3 regions of the Spartinivicinus poritis genome follow, and region 2 is predicted to be linked to each of the others. Evidence: predicted binding sites of a transcription regulator. Region 2 holds the regulator's gene; each other region holds the start of a gene.
What was found. The regulator sigma-54, encoded in region 2, starts transcription at its own class of promoters, with help from an activator protein. The targets are predictions, from matches to a motif close to TGGCACNNNNNTTGCTNT.
Positions count from the first base shown of each region.

Region 1: the regulator sigma-54 is predicted to act here: its motif matches at 2,458-2,475, upstream of ORQ98_RS13655 (PEP-CTERM sorting domain-containing protein).
Region 3: the regulator sigma-54 is predicted to act here: its motif matches at 4,736-4,753, upstream of ORQ98_RS07985 (PEP-CTERM sorting domain-containing protein).

Region 1 is NZ_JAPMOU010000016.1:61,632-68,601, forward strand. It holds gene ORQ98_RS13650 (DUF1592 domain-containing protein) at 1-1,080, opposite strand, end outside; gene ORQ98_RS13655 (PEP-CTERM sorting domain-containing protein) at 1,542-2,399, opposite strand; gene ORQ98_RS13660 (GMC family oxidoreductase N-terminal domain-containing protein) at 2,867-4,315, shown strand; gene ORQ98_RS13665 (hypothetical protein) at 4,384-4,833, shown strand; gene ORQ98_RS13670 (aldehyde dehydrogenase family protein) at 4,837-6,420, shown strand; gene ORQ98_RS13675 (UbiA family prenyltransferase) at 6,852-6,970, shown strand, end outside.
Region 2 is NZ_JAPMOU010000001.1:328,736-335,705, reverse strand. It holds gene rapZ (RNase adapter RapZ) at 1-27, opposite strand, end outside; gene ptsN (PTS IIA-like nitrogen regulatory protein PtsN) at 176-637, opposite strand; gene hpf (ribosome hibernation-promoting factor, HPF/YfiA family) at 661-969, opposite strand; gene ORQ98_RS01465 (RNA polymerase factor sigma-54) at 1,148-2,674, opposite strand; gene ORQ98_RS01460 (hypothetical protein) at 2,703-2,909, shown strand; gene lptB (LPS export ABC transporter ATP-binding protein) at 2,928-3,653, opposite strand; gene lptA (lipopolysaccharide transport periplasmic protein LptA) at 3,663-4,175, opposite strand; gene lptC (LPS export ABC transporter periplasmic protein LptC) at 4,159-4,743, opposite strand; gene ORQ98_RS01440 (KdsC family phosphatase) at 4,740-5,282, opposite strand; gene ORQ98_RS01435 (KpsF/GutQ family sugar-phosphate isomerase) at 5,279-6,253, opposite strand.
Region 3 is NZ_JAPMOU010000007.1:114,934-121,903, reverse strand. It holds gene ORQ98_RS08000 (YqiA/YcfP family alpha/beta fold hydrolase) at 74-709, shown strand; gene parE (DNA topoisomerase IV subunit B) at 727-2,610, shown strand; gene ORQ98_RS07990 (hypothetical protein) at 2,783-3,241, shown strand; gene ORQ98_RS07985 (PEP-CTERM sorting domain-containing protein) at 3,896-4,657, opposite strand; gene ORQ98_RS07980 (sensor histidine kinase) at 5,553-6,251, opposite strand; gene ORQ98_RS07975 (response regulator) at 6,294-6,728, opposite strand.

The DNA of each region.
Region 1 (6,970 bases), on a different contig from region 2:
TAATTCTGAGGGTGCTTTAGGCTTATTGGCTTGCGGCTTAACATCAATGGTTGCTGTATTTGAATAGCTGGACTGACCCTGCTTATTATAACTAGCAATACGATAAGTGTATTGTTTGCCCTCTGCTAAATTGCCATCAAAATAACGCGTGCTATTAGTCATCAGCTTTTTTAATTGCTGCCAATTGGCTTTATCTACTTTTCGCTCAACAATAAACCCCTGTTCATTGTCACTTTTGTCCAGCCAATCAATTCCAACTGTCAACTCTTCAGGCAAAAATGCACCAATTTCCAATCCTTCTGGTGCTGCTGGCACCTTACCATCATCTGGCTCGCTATTATCGTCAGTAGCTCCTTTTACATGCACTGTGGTTGGCGTACTCGCTATACACTGCTGCTGTTCTTCTTGACCACTACATAATTCAACTTTTAATTGATGCGAGCCATTTTTTATCAGTTCAAAGTGATGGATAGCTTTTTGTGGTTTTGGGCTATTAAACTTGATCTTTGCAGAGTGAATAAGCTTACCATTATCATATAAACGCCAGTGATCGCCATTGTCTCCCCACCACATATTCCACTCAAGGGACACTTTCGCTTGGCCTGATGCTGCTTGATAATGGCGAGGCATCCAAGAAATATAAGGACGCGTAGGCTGTTTTGCAGCAATCAGAACTTGTTTCGTTTTACTTGTAGTACAAACTTCTTGCTCAGCTATTCCTCGACATAATTCAACTACAATGCGATATTCACCAGCAGTTGAGAGTAAAACCTCTGTTTCATCATGCTGATGTTTAGTACCTGAATCAAATGAGGATAATTTAGCATTATGGATTATTTGGTCATTGACTTTAACTTTCCAATGATCACCTTTATTGCCATGCCAGATATCCCAGCCGACTTTTACTTTATTACCTTCGGGGTTCTGTGGTAACTGAGTAGGAAAATACCAATCCCTTAGCTGGGGTTTTGCAGGAGTCATATTAGCTTTCACATTCAATGCAAATACAGCAAAACCAATACAGCTGACTAGTGATAACCCACTACGCCAAGGCAACAAGCACTTGTTTTGTTTAATCACCAGTCACTCTCCTTATCAGCAAGCGGTATGTAGCTTTTCTATAGGTATAGCTGGAAAATCATAAAGTGACATGGCTACTCTCATCATAAAGCGTGCTATCAGTGAGTATAGGGTCATCCATTCTATGCCACATTATAGATTTCCAGCTATAACTCACTATATAAGCTGTCTATACAAGCTGCTTTTTTACAGGCTATTAGGTATTAGGGAAAACAAATATCCCTTATTTAGTATTGAGGAGAGTATAAAAAATAGGAGAGCACTGGCTAACAACCGAATCATCAAAATAAAAACTGCGTTATTTGTATAGTTATTATATGTGACCCACATTTAAATAAAACAAAAGGCGCACTCTAAAATAAGGAGATTTAACTAATCATAAACACAGTACCTCTACTGTCAAAATAATAGATAAAAAAAAGCGCAGTTCTCACTGCGCTTTTGACAAAGTAACTTTAGCTTTAGCTTAGCATTTTTCTCCTTGATGCCATACCTAACAAGCCTAATCCTAAAACACCTAAAGTAGAAGGCTCAGGTACATACATTAGCTGAGCAAAGGTATATAGAGTGGTCATAGCGCTTTCTTCAGTTAAAAATTCAGCCATACCATTCACACTCATAATAGCTGTATTGATGTCACCATTCATATCAAAAGTATTGAAAATAGTTAACATATACGCTTCTGAATCAATCAATAACTTTATTTGAATAGGAATTGGAATTCCACCAAACAAGCTTGACTCAAATTTATCATCACAAGGTTGTGGATCACCAAATGGACAAGGGGTTGCTGAGTTTAGTGTTTCAAAGAAAGTAAAATTAAATAAACTAGCAATCGTATTATTAATATCAACACCTCCTGGCAATGTTTCACCAGCCTCCGCAAATACTGCATTAGCTACATCAGCTAATGTTGGGCTACCTGGAATTTTATAATGAGCCGTACTTAAAGTCCCCATACTACTCATTTCTAAAACACCGTATATCTGCCCACTGGCCAAGGTAGGTCCATCAATTGGCATATTGTTATGTTTAATGGTTGATAATAGTGCTGGTGTACCAGCTGCATTAATATCCACAGAGTTTTGAGAAGTCAACAACAGATTACTCATGTTGGTATCACCCCATGAGATAAAACTGGTGGTTTCTGTAGCATTACCACCAGGAACAGGGACAATAGGTGCACCATCAGTATCAATTGTATTTCTAAACTCCCCCCCATCTACTAAATCAAACGTCAACAATGCAGAAGAAGCATTGAGAGAAGCAAACATACCAGTGGTTAATAAGGTTGCTGTTACTAAGGATTTTAACTTCATCAGGGTTTCCCTCAAGGATATTAACGATAGCTTTTCAAGCCGCCTACGTGCATCCTCTATTGCATGTAGGGTACCAACCCTAAAAAGTTAAGTTATTTCAACAAATTACGTTTACTCCCAACACAAGCTTTACACCCTATGTAAAATATGCAAACAAGCTCCTTATAAAAATAATAATAATTCGGTAGTTGCTGTATCCGATAAGACAGTTAAAGTTAGGCAGTTGGAGTTGTATATTGGCTTAAGAAAGGTTAAAAATTATAACCAAAGCGAATGACTTTTAGGAGAAGCCATTGAGAGATACCCTCTATCACCACAAAGTCATTAGCGAATAGGTATACTATATAAAAATGTCATAGAAGATATTCCATTCTGACTTGTTTTATAGATAGCATTATTTTTTTGGCTGAACTAAAGTGCCAAATTTACAGTTTGATAACAAATAAAAAAATAAGAACAATATTATCATGAACCGACTATATGACTTTGCCATTATTGGCACTGGTGCTGCGGGTAGTGTCCTGAGTTATTTTTTAAGCCAGTCTGGTGCAAGTGTCTGTTTACTCGAAGCAGGTAAAAATATCCCCGCAGGTCAGTACCCTACAAATGAACTACACGCCAACAGCCAACTATTTTGGCAAGGTGGTATGGAGTTAAATCATCAAGCGAACCTGCTATTTTTAAGAGGCAAAGTAGTGGGAGGGGGTACTGTTGTAAATCAATGCTTACTTGACCGGTTTGATCAAATAGCTATCGATAACTTTAAACAGCATTCAGGCATCAGTTGGTTTAACTCACAGGAATTAAATCAACATTATAGTCAAATCGAACAACATCTCAGACTTGAAGTAATTCCTAAACAATACTGGAATGGTAATGCTCACCTCTATGCCAAAGGTTTTGAGAATAACCAATTAAAATATGCCCCCTTACGACGCGGCCAAAGCCAATGTCATAACCATAAATCCAATGACTGCATTGTCTGTTTAGGTGGCTGTAATCGCCAATCCAAGCAAAGTATGACTGTCACTTTTTTACCTAAAGCATTGCAACAAGGTGTTCATTTAATCGATCAGGTTCAGGTTCAGCAAATTATCCATGGTAAACCACAAACCGTTATTTATGGCACTAAAAATAATACCCCCCTCCAGGTAAGGGCAAAGCGCGTTATCGTTGCTGCTGGCGCTATAGGCAGCACTGAACTGTTATTAAAATCTGGTTTTGGTCAGTCTCTGCCTGCTCTGGGAAAAGGCTTTTTTTGTCATCCACAATACATGGTGTTTGCAGATATGCCTGAGCCTGTTGATGCTCATAAAGGTGCCTTCCAAGCATTAAAATCAGCAGATCCAAGGTTTCGCCAACAAGGTTTTAAACTAGAAAATGTTTTTGGTGGCCCCATTGCCACTGCTATGATGAAATCCGGTTACGGCGTTTCTCATCACCAGTTTATGCAACGATACCGTCATCTTGCTTGCATTGAAGTGGCTATTCAAGACGAAAACCCAGGTCAAATCAAACTCACCAGAAAAGGCCTGCTCAAAATCTATAAAGCGTTATCTGATCTTGATCAACAGAAGGTAAATGCAGGCATAGAGCAAGTCTATAATATTTTCTCTAGTCTCCGTCCCAACGTCATTTACAAACCACACACACCGATTGGATTGCACTTAATGGGAGGCTGTACAATTGGCCTCAATCCCAACCAGGCAGTTGTTAACGAAAGTTTTCAACTATTTGGTTACGACAATATCCATGTTGTCGATAGTTCAATTTTTCCTTGTGCACCAGGCATTAACCCTTCGTTATCAGTAATGGCCTTAGCACATAAGGCAAGCCAGGCCATTTTAGACTTAGCTGGCTATCAAACTGTTACTACTCACTCTAAACAGCCCTCCTGGTTAGAAGAGGCCTTATAGGGAACCTTTACTATTACAAATAAAAAATTAAATATATTTATAATAACCTTCTTATAAAAAAGAATACCATGAAATCTATCATTTCCCACCAACTATCAACTCGTCAACTTGATGTATTACAACAGCTGGGAGATATACTTGCCCCAGGCTATGGGCAATTACCTTCCTTTAGTGAAACCGGCTGCTTACATCATATTGACGAAGTATTAGACTTTACCTCTATACAAAACATTAAGGAATTGAAAGGCCTATTAACTTTTCTATCATTTCTACCCCCTCGCTGTATCCCTCTTTTTATCACCTCATTAAATACACTAAGCCATATCCCTGGCTTTATCGGACAGTACTGTCGTTTAGGCTTTTGGGGAGTGAAAGGTCTCGTGTTTAGTTTGTATTACAGTAACCTCACAGACCCATACCAGAACATTAGCCGTGTTCATGATGCAATCAATTATCATGTCAGTTGCCAACCATCCACTCAAAGCAATGTTATTATAAAAAACCATCAGGAAAGTTAGCCCATGTCTACTAAGTCTCCATCTCAACAACCTAGCCACCAAACGGATGACTATTTAAAATTAAGAAAGCCACTGATAACTGAAGAAACTGATGTTGCTCAAATAAAAAATATCTATCAAACACTCAGAGCATCCCAACGAGACTTACTCCAATTTTCAGTTAGTCAGCGTGCAGCAGAAGTCGATAAAATCATACACTATATAAAAGTGAATAAAGAATTAATCTGCAATAGCATTGTGACAGACACAGGAAAGTCTAGAACCGATGCTCTTGTTTCAGAGGTATTAGGCGTATTAGATAATTTACACTGGAATAAAACTCATGCTCAAAAAATTCTTAAAACACAAAAAGTGTCGACCCCCATTTCATTACTTGGTAAGAAGTCTTATATTCAGCATGAACCTTATGGAACGGTATTAGTGATTGCTCCTTGGAATTACCCTTTTCATATTGCCATGACTTTTATTACCGGAGCATTTCTTGCTGGAAACAGTGTTATCTTTAAGCCTTCTGAGCATACACCTCTTACCGGCCTAATCGAAGAAATTTGTGCTGCATCTCCTCTATTAAAACAAAGCTTAAAAGTTGTCTATGGTTCAGGTGTTACTGCAGAAAGACTCATTGATGAAAGGCCAGATAAAATTTTCTTTACAGGAAGTACTCGCACAGGCAAGGCTATTCTGAAAAAAGCAGCTCAACATATCATCCCTGTCGACTTGGAGCTGGGTGGTAAGGATGCAATGATGGTATTTCCTGATGTTGATATTAAGCGTACAGTAGCAGGTGCATTATGGGGGGGGCTTACTAATGCGGGACAATCCTGTACATCAGTTGAGTTATTATATATTCATCAAGATATTTTCGAACAGTTTACCAAGCAGCTAACTACCGAAATACAACAATTAGTTATTAACACAGGGGACCAAGGAGACGCTGATATAGGCGCAATGACAACTGATTTTCAACTAGATATTGTCAAGCAACAGCTGGATGATGCGATTGAAAAAGGTGCAAACCTTATTGCAGGGGGAAGTACCTTTAATGAAAAAGGTCGGTTTTTTCCACCTACCCTAATCACCAATATTTCACCAGAAATGAAACTATATCAAGAAGAAACCTTTGGCCCTATTATTGCTTTATTACCGTTTACTGATGAAAAACAATTAACCACACAGTTAAATCAATTACCCTACGGTCTCAGTGCAAGTATATGGAGTCGAGACCTTAGCCGAGCCAAACGAGTGGCCAGTGCCCTACAGGTGGGTGCAGTTTCCATTAATAATGTTATGTTAACGGAGGGCAACCCTGCTTTACCCTTTGGTGGTGTTAAACAGAGTGGTTTCGGGCGAGCAAAAGGTAAGGAAGGTTTGCTCGCATTCACCAGAAGTAAATCCATTTTAGTTGACAAGCAATCAAATAAAATTGAGCCTAATTGGTATCCCTATACATTGAAAAAGTATCAACTATTTCAACAGTTAATTGACACTTTATTTACATCCTCTTGGCTCAAGTTTATCAAATTAGCTAAAGTGGGAATTTCACTAGAAAATGAGGCTAAAAAAAGTAGAGATGGCTCTAATCATTAGAGTAATGACAGGAGCAATAAACGTAAACTGCTTGCGAAGGATATTATACCCAATGCGAAGGATTTTTAGGTGAGGCCATCAAGTGACGAAGCCTCATGAGCCTATATAAATAGGTGATTGGGGTGAGAAGCGACGATAACAAAACCTAGAAATGATTCGCGACGGGTATAGTTATGTTGTTATCAGTAAGCACAACTAATACCTATTAGCTATATAACAATAAAAAATCAAATAAAAAATTAGTTTGATTAGCAAGCGTTTTCTTATAGACTATTTCTCATACACAAAATAGGAGACAACGACTATTTGCATTACAATATCATTTCATAGTTTTACCATTTAAAAATATTTATATTTTTATCCTTAAGTTGTTTTAATACTTACATATTTATTGACAGCTTTATTAAGTAGTATATAAGGAAGTATAAGCAATGAGCACAGAAGTCAAGTATATATTTGTCGACCTAGATGGTACATTGGTACGCACAGACTTATTTCTTGAGTCGATCTTAAAGCTTATCAAACAAAAGCCATTTTATATTTTTCAAAT
Region 2 (6,970 bases):
GCGGCCACTAATTATTATTAACTTCATAAATACGCAGAGTGTTTTGTAAATTCTTACTATAACAGAGTTTAAATGATATACGGCAGTTAATTAAATAATAGTCGCCAGAAGAGTGCTTCAAGCGAATATCATAAGAACGCTCACTGCAAATGAATAGAGACAAGCGATGGTAAATTTATGCAGTAGGAACGCTTTGGATTGCTACATCAAATAAGTCTGGATTAGTGTCTGCTTGGCGCAAGTTATTGCGGTAGCTTGAGTTTTCAAATCGAGTGGCTAGCTCTTGTAGGATGGCGAGGTGCTCATTAGTGGCTTCGGCAGGAACGACCAGGGCAAAAATAACATCCACAGGGTGTCCGTCTATTGCGTCAAAGTCGATGCCTTCTTCCAGTTTTAGCAGGCAGGCAAATGGCTTGTGGCAGCTTTCAAGGCGACAATGGGGAATGGCAATCCCATTCCCAAAGCCTGTGCTCCCTAATCGCTCACGGTTGATTAAGTTATCAAACAGCTCGTTAGCATCAATATCACTGGAATACTCGGCTAATAGGTTGGCAATAAGCTGTAAAACACGTTTTTTACTCCCCCCTTGCACCCCGGTAAGGGTGCATTGCGGGAGAAGGAATTGTTCGATTTTCATGCTTTTTAAATAAGTAAACTACTTTAACGAATACTGGCTCCCTGGAGTCGATCCAGGGTTTTCTCTTTATGCTTGCTGAGTTGCCGGCCTAGTTTATCACTAAGTAAGTCAATTGCTGCATACATATCTTCAGATTCTGCTGTGGCGGCAATATCAGCACCTCTTACATGCAAATTCGCTTCTGCTTTTTGGCGCAGTTTTTCGACACTTAGGGTGATTTGCACGTTAGTAATGCTATCGTAATGGTTTTCAATGCGATCGAGCTTTTTGATGACATATTGGCGCAACGCATCAGTCACTTCTACATGATGACCACTGATGTTAACTTGCATGCAACGACCTCCTAATAGGACTTAATGGTTGTTAACCAGCTTCACTTAATTGTAAGGCTGATTGTCAACTGCTTCATTACTGAGTGTAATGCCAGCAGATTTGGTATTGCTTGTTGCTAGTCAATATAACGCATGGTTGAGCGCTAATCTGTTTGATACCTCTACACATGCATCCACTTCATACCAACCGCTTTCGTTCGTTAGACGGTGGGATGGATAGGGATTCACGATATTTGGCAATCGTTCGTCTTGCCACCTTGATACCTTGTTCTTCCAGTAAGCTGGCAATTTTGCTGTCACTTAATGGTTTTTTAGGGTTCTCTACTGATACTAACTTTTTAATGATAGCTCGGATAGCCGTAGATGAGCATTCTCCGCCTGATGAGGTGCTGACATGGCTTGAGAAGAAATACTTCAGCTCAAAGATGCCTCTTGGCGTATGCATGTATTTTTGGGTAGTTACTCGAGATATAGTAGATTCGTGCATACCCACTGCTTCGGCGATATCGTGCAGGACTAATGGCTTCATTGCCTCTTCGCCATACTCTAAAAAACCACGCTGATGTTCAACTATGCGAGTTGCTACTTTCATTAGTGTTTCATTACGACTTTGTAAGCTTTTTAAAAACCAACGGGCTTCTTGCAAATGGTTTTTCAGATAAGTGTTGTCTGAGCTGCTATCAGCTCGCTTAACCAATGATGCGTAATTATTATTTATACGTAGTTTAGGCGTGGCCTCCGCATTAAGCTCTACCAACCAGCGATCATTATGCTTTCTGACAAATACATCAGGAATTACATATTCTGTTTCAGATGGCTGGATGTCAGCGCCAGGCTTTGGATTAAGGGCTTGAATCAACTTGATGCTTTCGGCTAGTTCTTCTTCTTTAAGTTTAGTACGACGCATAAGCTGGTTGTAGTCATGATGACCCAGTAAACCTAAGTGTTTGGCTACAATCAATCTAGCGTTATCAAGAAAAGGGGTGTCTTCAGGTAAGTGAGACAGCTGAATTTGTAAGCATTCCTGTAAGCCTCTTGCTGCCACACCAACAGGGTCAAAGTGTTGGAGGCGTCTTAAGACTATTTCCACTTCCTCTTGGGATATTTCCAACTCTGGGTCCAGGCCTTCCCAAATCTCTTCAGTGCTGCAACTGAGATAGCCATCATCATTGATCGCATCAATGATAGCAATTGCTACCAAGCGATCATTATCTGACATTGGGGTTAAGTTAAGCTGCCATTCTAAATGACTGTGTAAGGACTCTGTTGTGCCATTACGATTACTAAAGTCATACTCATCATCATCTCCTGAAGCTGAGCTAATAGGGGCTGAAGAGGTTTGATAGATATCATCCCAGGCGCTATCAACTGGGAGGTCATTGGGAATTTCTTCTGACCAGCTGGTTTCCTCAGTGCCATCATGGCTGCTGCTTTCAGATGTGCTGTTATCTTGACTTTTGGAGGAATCTGATCCATTCAGGCCAGCACTGTTGAGCTGCTGAGGGTCATTGTCATTACTATCACTGTTTGTTGATGAGTTGTTGTCAGACTCATCGGTCAGCTCAAGCATTGGATTGGATTCAAGCGCTTGCTGAACTTCTTGCTGTAAATCCAGTGTGGATAGTTGGAGTAGTTTTATGGCTTGTTGCAGCTGAGGCGTCATCGTCAGCTGCTGGCCAATTTTCAAAACCAGGGATGGCTTCATTGCTAAACAATTACCTTATAGTGCAATCGTGCCTGTTTTGATTTGGCAAAGTCAACAACAATGGAAGTGCATTCAAAGGCGGTTACCTGAGTTGCTGCTGAACAAGCCACTGAATGTTTCCATTGCACCTATTATTAATGTCAATTGTGTGTTTATTTCAATTGTTTACAGTATTACTGTTGTTGTTTCTTGTGCTCTTACTGGCTTTTTAGCTGAGCTACTAAAAATTATATGAGTATCCTTGCCAGTTGTCTTATATTTTAAAGTCGTGTCCGAGGTAAACCTCTTTTACTTGCTGGTTGGTCATTATCGCTTCGGCGTTACCCTCTGCAATAATATGTCCCTCACTAACTATGTATGCATTCTCGCAAATATCAAGTGTTTCTCGAACATGGTGGTCAGTAATCAGTACGCCTATACCGCGGTCTTTCAAGTGCCAGACAATATCTTTAATGTCTTTTACAGAAATTGGGTCAACCCCGGCAAAAGGCTCATCAAGTAGGATGAAGGATGGCTCAGTTGCTAAGGCTCTGGCAATTTCTACCCGGCGACGCTCTCCTCCAGATAAACTCATACCCTTATTGTCTTTTATATGGGTGATATTGAACTCTTCAAGTAGTGAGTTAAGTTTTTCTTGGCGCTGCTTCCGATTTAGCTCTTTACGGGTTTCTAAAATAGCTAATATGTTTTCAGTGACAGTTAATTTACGAAAAACAGAGGCTTCCTGTGGTAAGTAGCCAATGCCTGCCTGGGCTCGTCCATGCATGGGGAAGTGAGTAATATCTTGTTCGTCAATCCAGACACTGCCATGATCTGACTGGACTAGACCAACAATCATATAGAAACAAGTGGTTTTTCCTGCGCCATTGGGGCCTAGCAGACCAACTACCTGACCACTTTTAATTTTCAAGGAAACATCTTTTACAACAGCACGGCCTTTATAACTTTTGGCAAGGTGCTCGGCTTTCAATATACTCATATACGACTATTATTTCTTTTTGCTACGGGGTTGCAGTACCATTTCAACGCGGCCTTCATTGGTTTTACCGCCTTTTGCATTCACTTTCTGGGTTTTCGCAAAGTAGTCTATTTGGCTGCCAGTAAAGGTATTGCCTTCTTGGAATAGCTTAGCGTTAGTGATTACTTCTACTTTTTCATTGGTAGCGTAGTACTTGATAGTACGACCATAGGCTTTGATAAGCTCTTTGTTTTCTGCTGGTTTTTCACGATAGTGTGCAGGGCGGCCTACAGCAACAATTTTGTTAATCCCATTGCTGTCTGAATAAAGAGTGACTTTATCACCTCTTATTTGAATAGTGCCTTGGGTGATAATGACGTTGCCAGTGTAAATGTATACACCAGACTTATCATCAATATCAGCACTTTTGGCTTTAATATTGATGGGCTTATCTTTGTCATTGGGAAGTGCCCAGCTTAACAGACTAAGCCCGGCAGCTGAGATAGCAATAATCCCTACAATCAAATTACTGATTAACTTCATAGTGTCCCCTGACATTAGAAAACAGTTGAATTCTATCTTTTGCTAAAAATGCGCGCATGCCAACTCCTTGGGTAATAGAGCCGTTGGGTGATGTTATCACAACTGGATGTTGAGTATCGGCGACTTCTTCCTCGGCATAAAGAGTTAAAAAGTCGGTTTTGAGTAAAGTGCCAAGTTCACCATTGGACTTAAGCTCTTTGACTCTTACCTGGTCAGATAACTCAAGGATATCGCCACCAGGTAATAAGCGCCCGTGTTTAGCAGTGGTTTTCCATTGGTCGTCACTAGTTGCCTTGTACAAATCAATATTAGGCTTTGCTAATAAAGATACGTCATTATGTGGGTAATGACTGATTTTGTCTGCAACGAGCAAATAGTCTTTATTCCCCTCTAAAGTAAACTGAGTAACACGAGGGTTTATCAAGTAGTAGTCTGGTGCCTGCTCAAGGTTATTTGCTAGAGGCTCACTTGAGCTGGGCACTGGTGTTGAGGTTGTGCCAAGCATAAGATAGCCGCAGTAAGCAATTACTAAAATAACAATTAAGCTGATAATACTGCTTCGATTCATTCGCTTGCCTGTATATAAGGAGTTAGAGCTGGTTGTAAGGTATTTTGTGCGCTCATAATGAAGTCACAAACCTCCCTTACTGCGCCAGCTCCCCCTGGTGTTTGAGTCACGCCATCAGCATGCTTTTTAACCAGCCAATAGCCATTGGGAACAGTTAGGCCCAAGCCTACTTGCTGAATGGCTGGTAAGTCAGGCAGGTCATCACCTACATAGGCTATCTCTTGCCAATCTAACTTAAGCTGTTGACGAATTTCGTTTAAAGCGACTTGTTTGTCTTCTCTGCCTTGTAATAACAGTTCAATACCCAAGTCTTTTGCACGCTTTGCTACAACGGTTGTTTCTCGGCCTGTTATAATAGCAACTTTTACGCCCGTTGACTGGAGCATCTTAATGCCATGGCCATCCAAAATGTTAAAGGTTTTAAATTCCTGACCATCAGCCGTAAAGTACAGCCGGCCATCAGTCATTACCCCATCTACATCAAGCCCAAGAAGTTTAATCGCTTGTGCTTTGACTATTAATTGTGGGTCAAGGTTCATACAACGCCTGCTTTGATAATGTCGTGTAAATGGATAACGCCTTCAATTTGACTGTGTTGACTAATGACGACCAAACTGGTGATTTTATGATCTTCCATAATGTTTAAGGCTTCTGCTGCTAATATGTCGGCACTTACGGTCTTACACTGAGTTGTCATCACCTGGTTGATTGGGGTTGTATGGAGGTTGAGCTCTTGATCTAGAACTCGGCGCAAATCACCATCAGTAAAAACGCCTAATAATTGGTTTTCTGAGTCAGCAATTGCTGTCATCCCTAGGCCTTTTTGGGAAATGACAATTAAGGCTTCTTTTAAAGGCGTTGATAAGCTAACGATAGGGAGTTGCTGTCCAGTATGCATAATATCTGCAACTTTAAGTAGCAGCTTCCGACCCAGACTGCCACCAGGATGCGAAAAGGCAAAGTCTTCAGCTGTAAACCCTCTAGCCTCTAGCAGAGCAATTGCCAAAGCGTCACCTAGTACTAGGCTAACTGTCGTGCTTGAGGTAGGTGCTAGGTCTAGTGGGCAGGCTTCTTTTTCTACATAGGTGTTTAGGTTGACATCAGCTGCTTGCGCTAATGCTGACTTCTCATTGCCTGTCATACTGATCAAGGGGGTGCCTAGCCGCTTTAAGAGGGGAATTAACATCACCAGCTCAGCAGTATTGCCTGAGTTAGATAAAGCTAACACCACATCGTTATCGGTAATCATGCCCATATCACCATGACTGGCCTCACCAGGGTGAACAAAAAAAGCGGGAGTTCCTGTGCTGGCAAGCGTTGCAGCAATCTTGTTGCCGATATGGCCAGACTTGCCCATGCCTACTACAACTACACGGCCTTTACAGTTCAACATTATTTGGCAGGCTTGGGTGAAAGCGCCATCTATGCGGGGAATCAGTTTATCAATAGCCTCCCGCTCACTTTCAATGGTGCGAATAGCGGACTGAGCAAAATCAATTTCGTGTGACATAGTTCCAATGACGTAGTTGCTTTGAGATGCAAATTATTTGGTATTTGTCGTAATTGAGCAAGGTAAAATATTCGACTGATAAACAGTTAGAGCAAGCTAGCAGCTAAGAGCACAAGTCTACAGCTAATAATAACAAATATCGACCGAGAGCTGTGCTACTTGAGTTGAGATATATGCTTTGAGATAACGATCGTTTAGATTTGTATTGAGGGAAAGCCGCTTCTCTATTTCGCGGCGAGGTGATTTCATGGGAAGGGCGATAAGTTAGCTATATTTTGCTGGATGTCATGAATATTGTCTCAATATTAACCACTGTATTAGCTGTTAATATGTAGCTTGGTCAGCACATTTAATTTAGGAATATTAATTATTATAAAATAACTAAAAAGTTTTCTTTATTCATCAGTTATTGTATGAATTGGATAGGATATTCCCTCGACTTATCCCGCAGCCTTGAAAGCAAATAGGAGTGCTTAAACGGTCAAAATGAAAAATGCGATCTGGTGTTAAGAAATAGCTGGGTATTTTATTTTACGGTCTTTGTTAACTGGGGTGATGACTACTTAATTGATGAGTGTTAATTAAATTATTTTAACGCTTGAATAGGTGGTTTTGAAGTTGTTTTTAATTATTTGGTGATTGCCCAAAAATTTATTTCTTAGCATAAAGGCGAAGCACTGTTATCGCTTTAGTTTTTTGGTAGCGGTGAAAATACGA
Region 3 (6,970 bases), on a different contig from region 2:
TTTTGGCTATATCTGTAAAGGTATGTGCAAGGGTGAGTGTGCAGTAATTTATCTAGGTAAGAAGACGAGATTAATGATAAATGAAAGTGCGTTAGCCAGACCTTTGATTGTGTATATTCATGGCTTTTGCTGCTCGCCGGCTTCAACTAAAGCCCGATTGTTGGTTGAATCACTGAAGACACAGCCATTTTTACATCAAGTATGGGTACCTACCTTGCCTTTCGGGCCTGAACAGGCCATTGATTTATTGTGGCCTCGCCTTCAACAAGAAAGTCAGCAAAAGCCTGTTTATTTAATTGGCAGTTCTTTAGGGGGCTACTATGGTACCTGGCTTTATCAGCAGCTAAGCCAGCAGTATCAAAAAAGTAAAAGTGTTTATGAAGCAAAACTGGTCTTGATTAACCCAGCTGTTCGTCCTTATGAAATGATGGCAGATTACTTAGGCGAGCATAATAACTATTATACTGGTGAACAGTATATCCTGACTCAAGAGCATGTTAATCAGCTAAAGGCGTTACAGGTTTCGGCTATTACTAATCCAGACAATTGTCTATTGCTGGTACAAACAGGTGATGAGACTTTAGACTACCGAAAAGCTGTTGACTATTATCAAGCAAGCCCAACCCAGATTATCCCTGGAGGAAACCATGGTTTTGAAGGGTTTGCAGAATATTTGCCGCAAATTTATAAGTTTTTCGGTCTACTTTAACTACTGTATAGAGTGTAATGAGTAAATATAACGCTGAATCCATAGAAGTACTAAGTGGCCTGGACCCGGTTCGGAAAAGGCCGGGGATGTACACAGACACCACGCGTCCTAACCACTTGGCTCAAGAGGTCATTGATAACAGTGTTGATGAAGCGCTGGCAGGCTTTGCTAGCCAAATAGTGGTAACCCTGAATAAGGATAACTCACTGTTAGTGACGGATAATGGCCGTGGGATGCCAGTTGATATACATCCAGAAGAGGGTATTAGCGGGGTTGAGCTAATTCTGACTCGACTTCACGCAGGTGGTAAGTTTTCCAATAAAAACTATCAGTTTTCTGGTGGTTTACATGGGGTAGGGGTGTCTGTAGTTAATGCCCTATCCAGTCACTTAGAAGTGACTATTAAACGGGGTGGCCAGGTTTATCGAATGGGCTTTTTAGGTGGAGAAAAAGCCAGTGACCTGAAAGCAGCTGCTGAGTGCAAAAAGCGAGATACGGGAACGACTGTGCGTTTTTTGCCTGACCCTAAATATTTCGACTCCCATAAGTTTTCAGTGGTTCGACTTAAACATGTCTTAAGAGCGAAAGCTGTGCTTTGCCCAGGACTGGAAATTATTTTCAATGACCAGGCCGCTAATGAAACTGAGCACTGGTATTACGAAGATGGTTTGCAAGACTACTTAAAGCAGGCTACAGAAGCATTTGAAACCTTGCCCCCAACCCCTTTTATTGGTTCGATGGCAGGTAATACCGAAGCAGTAGACTGGGCAGTGCAATGGCTGCCAGAAGGTGGAGACTTAATTGCTGAGAGCTATGTCAACCTGATTCCTACGGCACAGGGTGGTACTCATGTCAATGGGCTACGTACTGGCTTATTGGAAGCTATGCGTGAATTCTGTGAGTTTCGTAATTTATTACCTAGGGGAGTCAAGTTAAGCCCGGATGATATTTGGGAGCGCTGTAGCTATGTACTTTCTGCTAAGCTACAAGATCCGCAGTTTTCGGGGCAGACTAAAGAGCGTTTGTCTTCCCGTGAATGTGCTGCATTTGTTTCTGGTGTAGTGAAAGATGCCTTTAGTTTATGGCTAAACCAGCATACGGCAGAAGCTGAGCAGCTGGCAGAGTTATGTATCAATAATGCCCAAAGGCGGTTAAAAGCCAGTAAAAAAGTAGCGCGGAAAAAAGTCACAGCAGGCCCCGCCTTGCCAGGCAAATTAGCTGATTGCTCCAGTCAGGATCCTGAACGTACTGAGTTATTTTTAGTAGAGGGTGACTCGGCTGGTGGCTCTGCAAAACAAGCGCGTGATCGAGAGTTTCAGGCAATTATGCCGTTGCGGGGGAAAATCCTGAACTCTTGGGAAGTAGAGTCTGGTGATATTTTAGCATCACAAGAAATTCACGATATTTCCGTTGCTCTCGGTATCGACCCAGCTAGCAGTGATTTAAGTGGCTTAAGGTATGGCAAAATTTGTATCCTAGCTGATGCAGACTCTGACGGCTTGCATATAGCCACATTATTGTGTGCATTATTTGTACGTCACTTTAAGCCTTTAGTGGAAGCAGGCCATGTTTTTGTAGCTATGCCACCGCTGTATCGTATCGATATTGGCAAAGAAGTGTATTACGCTTTGGATGAAGCTGAGAAACAAGGTATTTTAGACCGTATCAGTGCCGAAAAGAAAAAAGGCAAAGTCAATGTGCAGCGATTTAAGGGGCTAGGTGAAATGAACCCCATGCAGTTACGGGAAACCACTATGGCACTCGACACTCGTCGTTTAGTGCAATTGACTTTAGAAGATGACGAAGCCACTTTTGAAACTATGGATATGTTGCTCGCGAAAAAGCGTTCAAGTGATAGGAAGCAATGGTTAGAGCGGTTTGGAAATTTGGCTGAGGTTTAGTCGTTTTTATCAGGAAATAATGCATTAGATGTGTAATAGTGTATAGGGGCTTTTGGCCCCTTTTTTTATTAATAAAATTATTGTCAGTGTAAAGATGAGAGACTTTTTGTAACTAAAAAAGTATAACTGATGATTGTATTTTGTATTGCTAGAGTTAGTGGGTCATCGTTTTATGAAAAAAATTAGGAAGCTTTTAATTGCTGTTTGTATGCTGGTACCAGGTGTGACATTTGCAGAACAGTTAGAACTATTGCAAATAACAACCACTGAACCTGAGATTTGCAAAGAGGTACTTTCTTCAAATTCAATTCCTAATGAAAAAATACAAGTTGTATCGGCAGGTGTTATCAATATCACAGCTGATGATGCTGATGAATTTCATTTTGTTCGAAGCATCAAGGGAGCTGAAATTAGTTTAAAAGGGAGGCTTAAGTCCCAAACAGGTAACTTTCAGCATAAAGTGTTGCAAGTAGCGCTAGTAGTATTACGTGAAACCGGGGCTTCTATAAAAACATCTACCAATATTTTAGTTCCTAGCAAAACGCCTGTGTTGATTTCTGGGACTTGTGGTTTTAATGAAGAAACCAGTAACTCAGTTTTTGAGTTATGGTTTGTAAAGTTGACTAAATAATTGGCAAGAAAATAAATGGCCTTAAAGTAATGCCTGAAGGCCATTTATTTGTTCCTTATTACCAGTTATCTCTTGAATATCTGGCCTGCGTTATAGTGATCTTCTTTGGGAACTAACCCCCAATCAGGTGCTTTAATGTTCACAAAGTTCCTATGATCATAATCACAGTTTGGACATCCACTGCGATTGAATGTCAGTGTGTTCACCATTGAAAAGCATTTTGGGCACTTTGTTTCTGAATCGTTTTGATGCATGTTGATAACCCCCTACTAAATATCCTTGTAGGTATTTTAGAGCGTTTAATAAATTGAAATGTATTTTGTGTCACATTTAATTTTTGCTACATGAGTAAATTTATTGTGTCTATCAGATTCGGGATTTGGTTATAGGTTTATTGCAACACTATTCCACAGTTTTCTGGCTCGCGAAGTGAAATTATGTTGGTAACTGGAGTATGTTTTTTGGTCAATATAATTTGAAACGCAATACAATAATATGTCGTACATTATATGAATAGGTTGTATTATAAAAGGTATGCTAGGTATTGAGAGATATGAGTATTTAGGGAAGTGAATACTTTTGACGTTACTGGTTAGATTAAAGCTTTAAACTAGCCAGCAACGAGTGTTAGAAGTAAATACTAGATGAAGTTTATTATTTACGTCTACAGAATAAACCAAGTGCAGCTACACCTAATAAGGATAAAGTGCCTGGTAGTGGTACTTGGGTTACAGTGGTTTTACCCTCTCCTAAGATATGGTCATTACCACACTGCATTGTATATGAAGCAATGAAATCAATATCTTCACCTAAGAAGCTCAAATCGAAACCTGTTGCTAAAAAATGTTTACCTCCTCTTAAGCCTGTTTCAGCATCAGTAAGTGAGTCTAGTAAGTTAAACGTACCAGACTCAATTTGGGTGCCACCAGAAAGATAAGTCCAAGGCCCAGAGGATGCGAAAATAGAAGAGTTAGCTAGCTGACTATTTGCCGTTAGCTTGACGACATCGTAACTTAAATTATTCCAATTAATATCCAGAACATAGTCGAAGTTGTTTTTTGAGCCAGAAGTGCTCAAAAAGATATCGCCGGACTTGAATGTACGTCTGTGGACTGGATCGTAGGCGCCATTGACTAAGTCAAAACCTGAAGCAAGGCTTAGTTGATTGCCTTTCTGATAGAAAGCTTCTAGGTCCCAAGCTTGAATAGAGGGACCAGAACTTGCACCTGGCTCTACTTCGTTATCTTCTTGAGGACCATACCAGCCATTTTTTGAAAATTTGGTGCCATCCCAAGATAGGTTTCTATAGTTGCCATCATTAATTGTAATGTCTTTACTGCCTGGTATATATAAAGCCATTGCTTGAGTGGATATAGCAAAGCTTATGGCAGCACCAATCAAAGCTGATTTATTCATTGGGAGATTACTCCTAAAGTGTATTAAGTAAAAACTTGATATTAAAGTAATAAAACTGTCATTTGAGGCTGCTGCTCATGAGCACAATATATGCCAGAAAAAAATAACTTAGGCTAAACAGTAGGTTGCTAATTGATAAGGACTAAATGAAAGAGTCTTGTAAAAAAAGTATTTGTGACAATGATCAAATATAAGTAAAAATTGATAACTTGTTTAAGCGGGGACTGTGATTTTTATCGCTTTTATTTGGATTGATACTACATAACCTACTCTCAATAAGCAGCTTATTAATATGTTCCTTAATTCGGTTGTAAAACTATAAAAAAGTATTGTGCTAAATCAATAGATATTAAAAATAGGGTTAATGGGGAAAGTTTGCCACTGCAAAACAGGTATTTGAGTAAGAGGTAAACGTTGGTTTTAGTATTTACTCCATACCTCAGTATGGTTAGGAGCTTTCAAGCAAAATGGAATCTTATTTTCGAAAAAAGTTGCAACCAGTTTTAAACTCTAAAAGCTCTGTCAGTGGTTAAATAGGAATTTCTGGTGGTAAATATAAAAGTAATTACTTGCGCTTGTTGGTATTATAATTGTTTTGATTAAAAGTAACACCTAAAATAGAGGGAAAGTAATATCTTTACAAGCTAATTGAGTGAGCTTTCACTAGTGCGACAATAAATTAAGCAAGTTGCCCCACTCAGGATTGATGACCTCTAAATAAAATCTTATTTTTTCTGTATATAACTTGTGAAGTGAAACAAGAATTGTATAAGGGATATAGATTTGGAGCTTTTTTTAAAAAACGATATGTGTCAAATAAGACTACTGTATTTTTGTAGGAGCAGCTATTGATGGATACATACGTAAACTTGTTGCTTTATTTGCATATTAAGTACTACATGGTAAGAGTACAAGAAACTGCCAGCCCGCCTGTTGAGGAGTGGTCTAGCTCTATTACCCCTTTGTTTAATTGTACTATCCGGGCACACAATGTTAGCCCCATACCAATACCTGGGTAGTCTTTCTCGCTTTGTTCTCTCATAAATGGACGAATTAGTTTGCCTAGCTGTTGATCTGATACGCCTATACCATTATCTTCAACTGTTATTTTGAATTTACTCTCTGGCTGTTCAGAACAATGAACCCATATTTTAGGAGTATGCCCTGGACTATTTTTGGGCTGATACAAAAATGCATTATCAATTATATAGGTATAATAAAGCCGCCAATGTTCCTCAATGCCAGTAAATACAGGGAAGTGTGTTGGCATTGATATTTCCATGTTTTTGTATATGTCACCTTGATATTTTTGCTTTACTTCTTTAAAAATTTGTTGAATTAATCTTGATAAATTAATGTTTGTTTGAGACTTAGACTGATGTAAACGTGAGTAAATCAATAATGAGTTTATCATTAATTGAGCTTTATTATTATTGTCTTGCAATAATTGAAACCAATAATTCTCTTTGTCATCTAATTTGTAGGCAAGCCGCTTATGTAACATTTCTGAAAAACTAATAATACCTCGTAGGCAGCCACCTATATCGTGAGAGATACCATATGCTAGATCATCTAGTTCTTGTTCTTCTATCATTGTCTAAATGTCATCCAATTTTCTTATTATTCGCTACTCTACTTATACACATTGGCTGGGTAATTTAACGATATCTATCCAAAACGACTCTATCATTTGCACCACCTTTAGAAATTCTTCAAACTTAACTGGTTTGGTAACAAAACAGTTAGCATGTAGGCAATAACTTTCTTGAATATCTCGGGCAGCCTCTGAGCTAGAAAGAACAATAACTGGAATGCGACTACGTTCAGGACATTTTTTAATAACCTGTAATACTTCTCGGCCACTGACTTTTGGCAGGTTGAGATCAAGTAAAATAATATCTGGAGTAGAAGCATTTTCGTGATTACCTCTTTGAAAGAGGTAATCTAGGGCTTCTTCACCATCCATTGCAACTTGCAGGTCGTTTTTTAACCTCCCATCTTCTAGTACTTCACGAGTAAGCTCAACATCTCCAGGGTTATCTTCAATTAGTAATATTTTAATAGAATTCATAAAGTAGCCCCTTATAATATGAGCTTGTATAACTAACTATTGTAGTACAGTATATAGTAAAGTAAGTTAGGGAGATACATTAAATAAACAAGAAAGTATTTAGTATTTTAATAGAGAAAAGTAAGCTTAATAAAAAATTAAAACTATAGGTGATGCTTTATTTGGTTTAGTAAATATACATGTTACCATTGCTAGTGATAAGCTATAATAAAATAAAGTTGCAAGTTAGTTACATAGTCAAG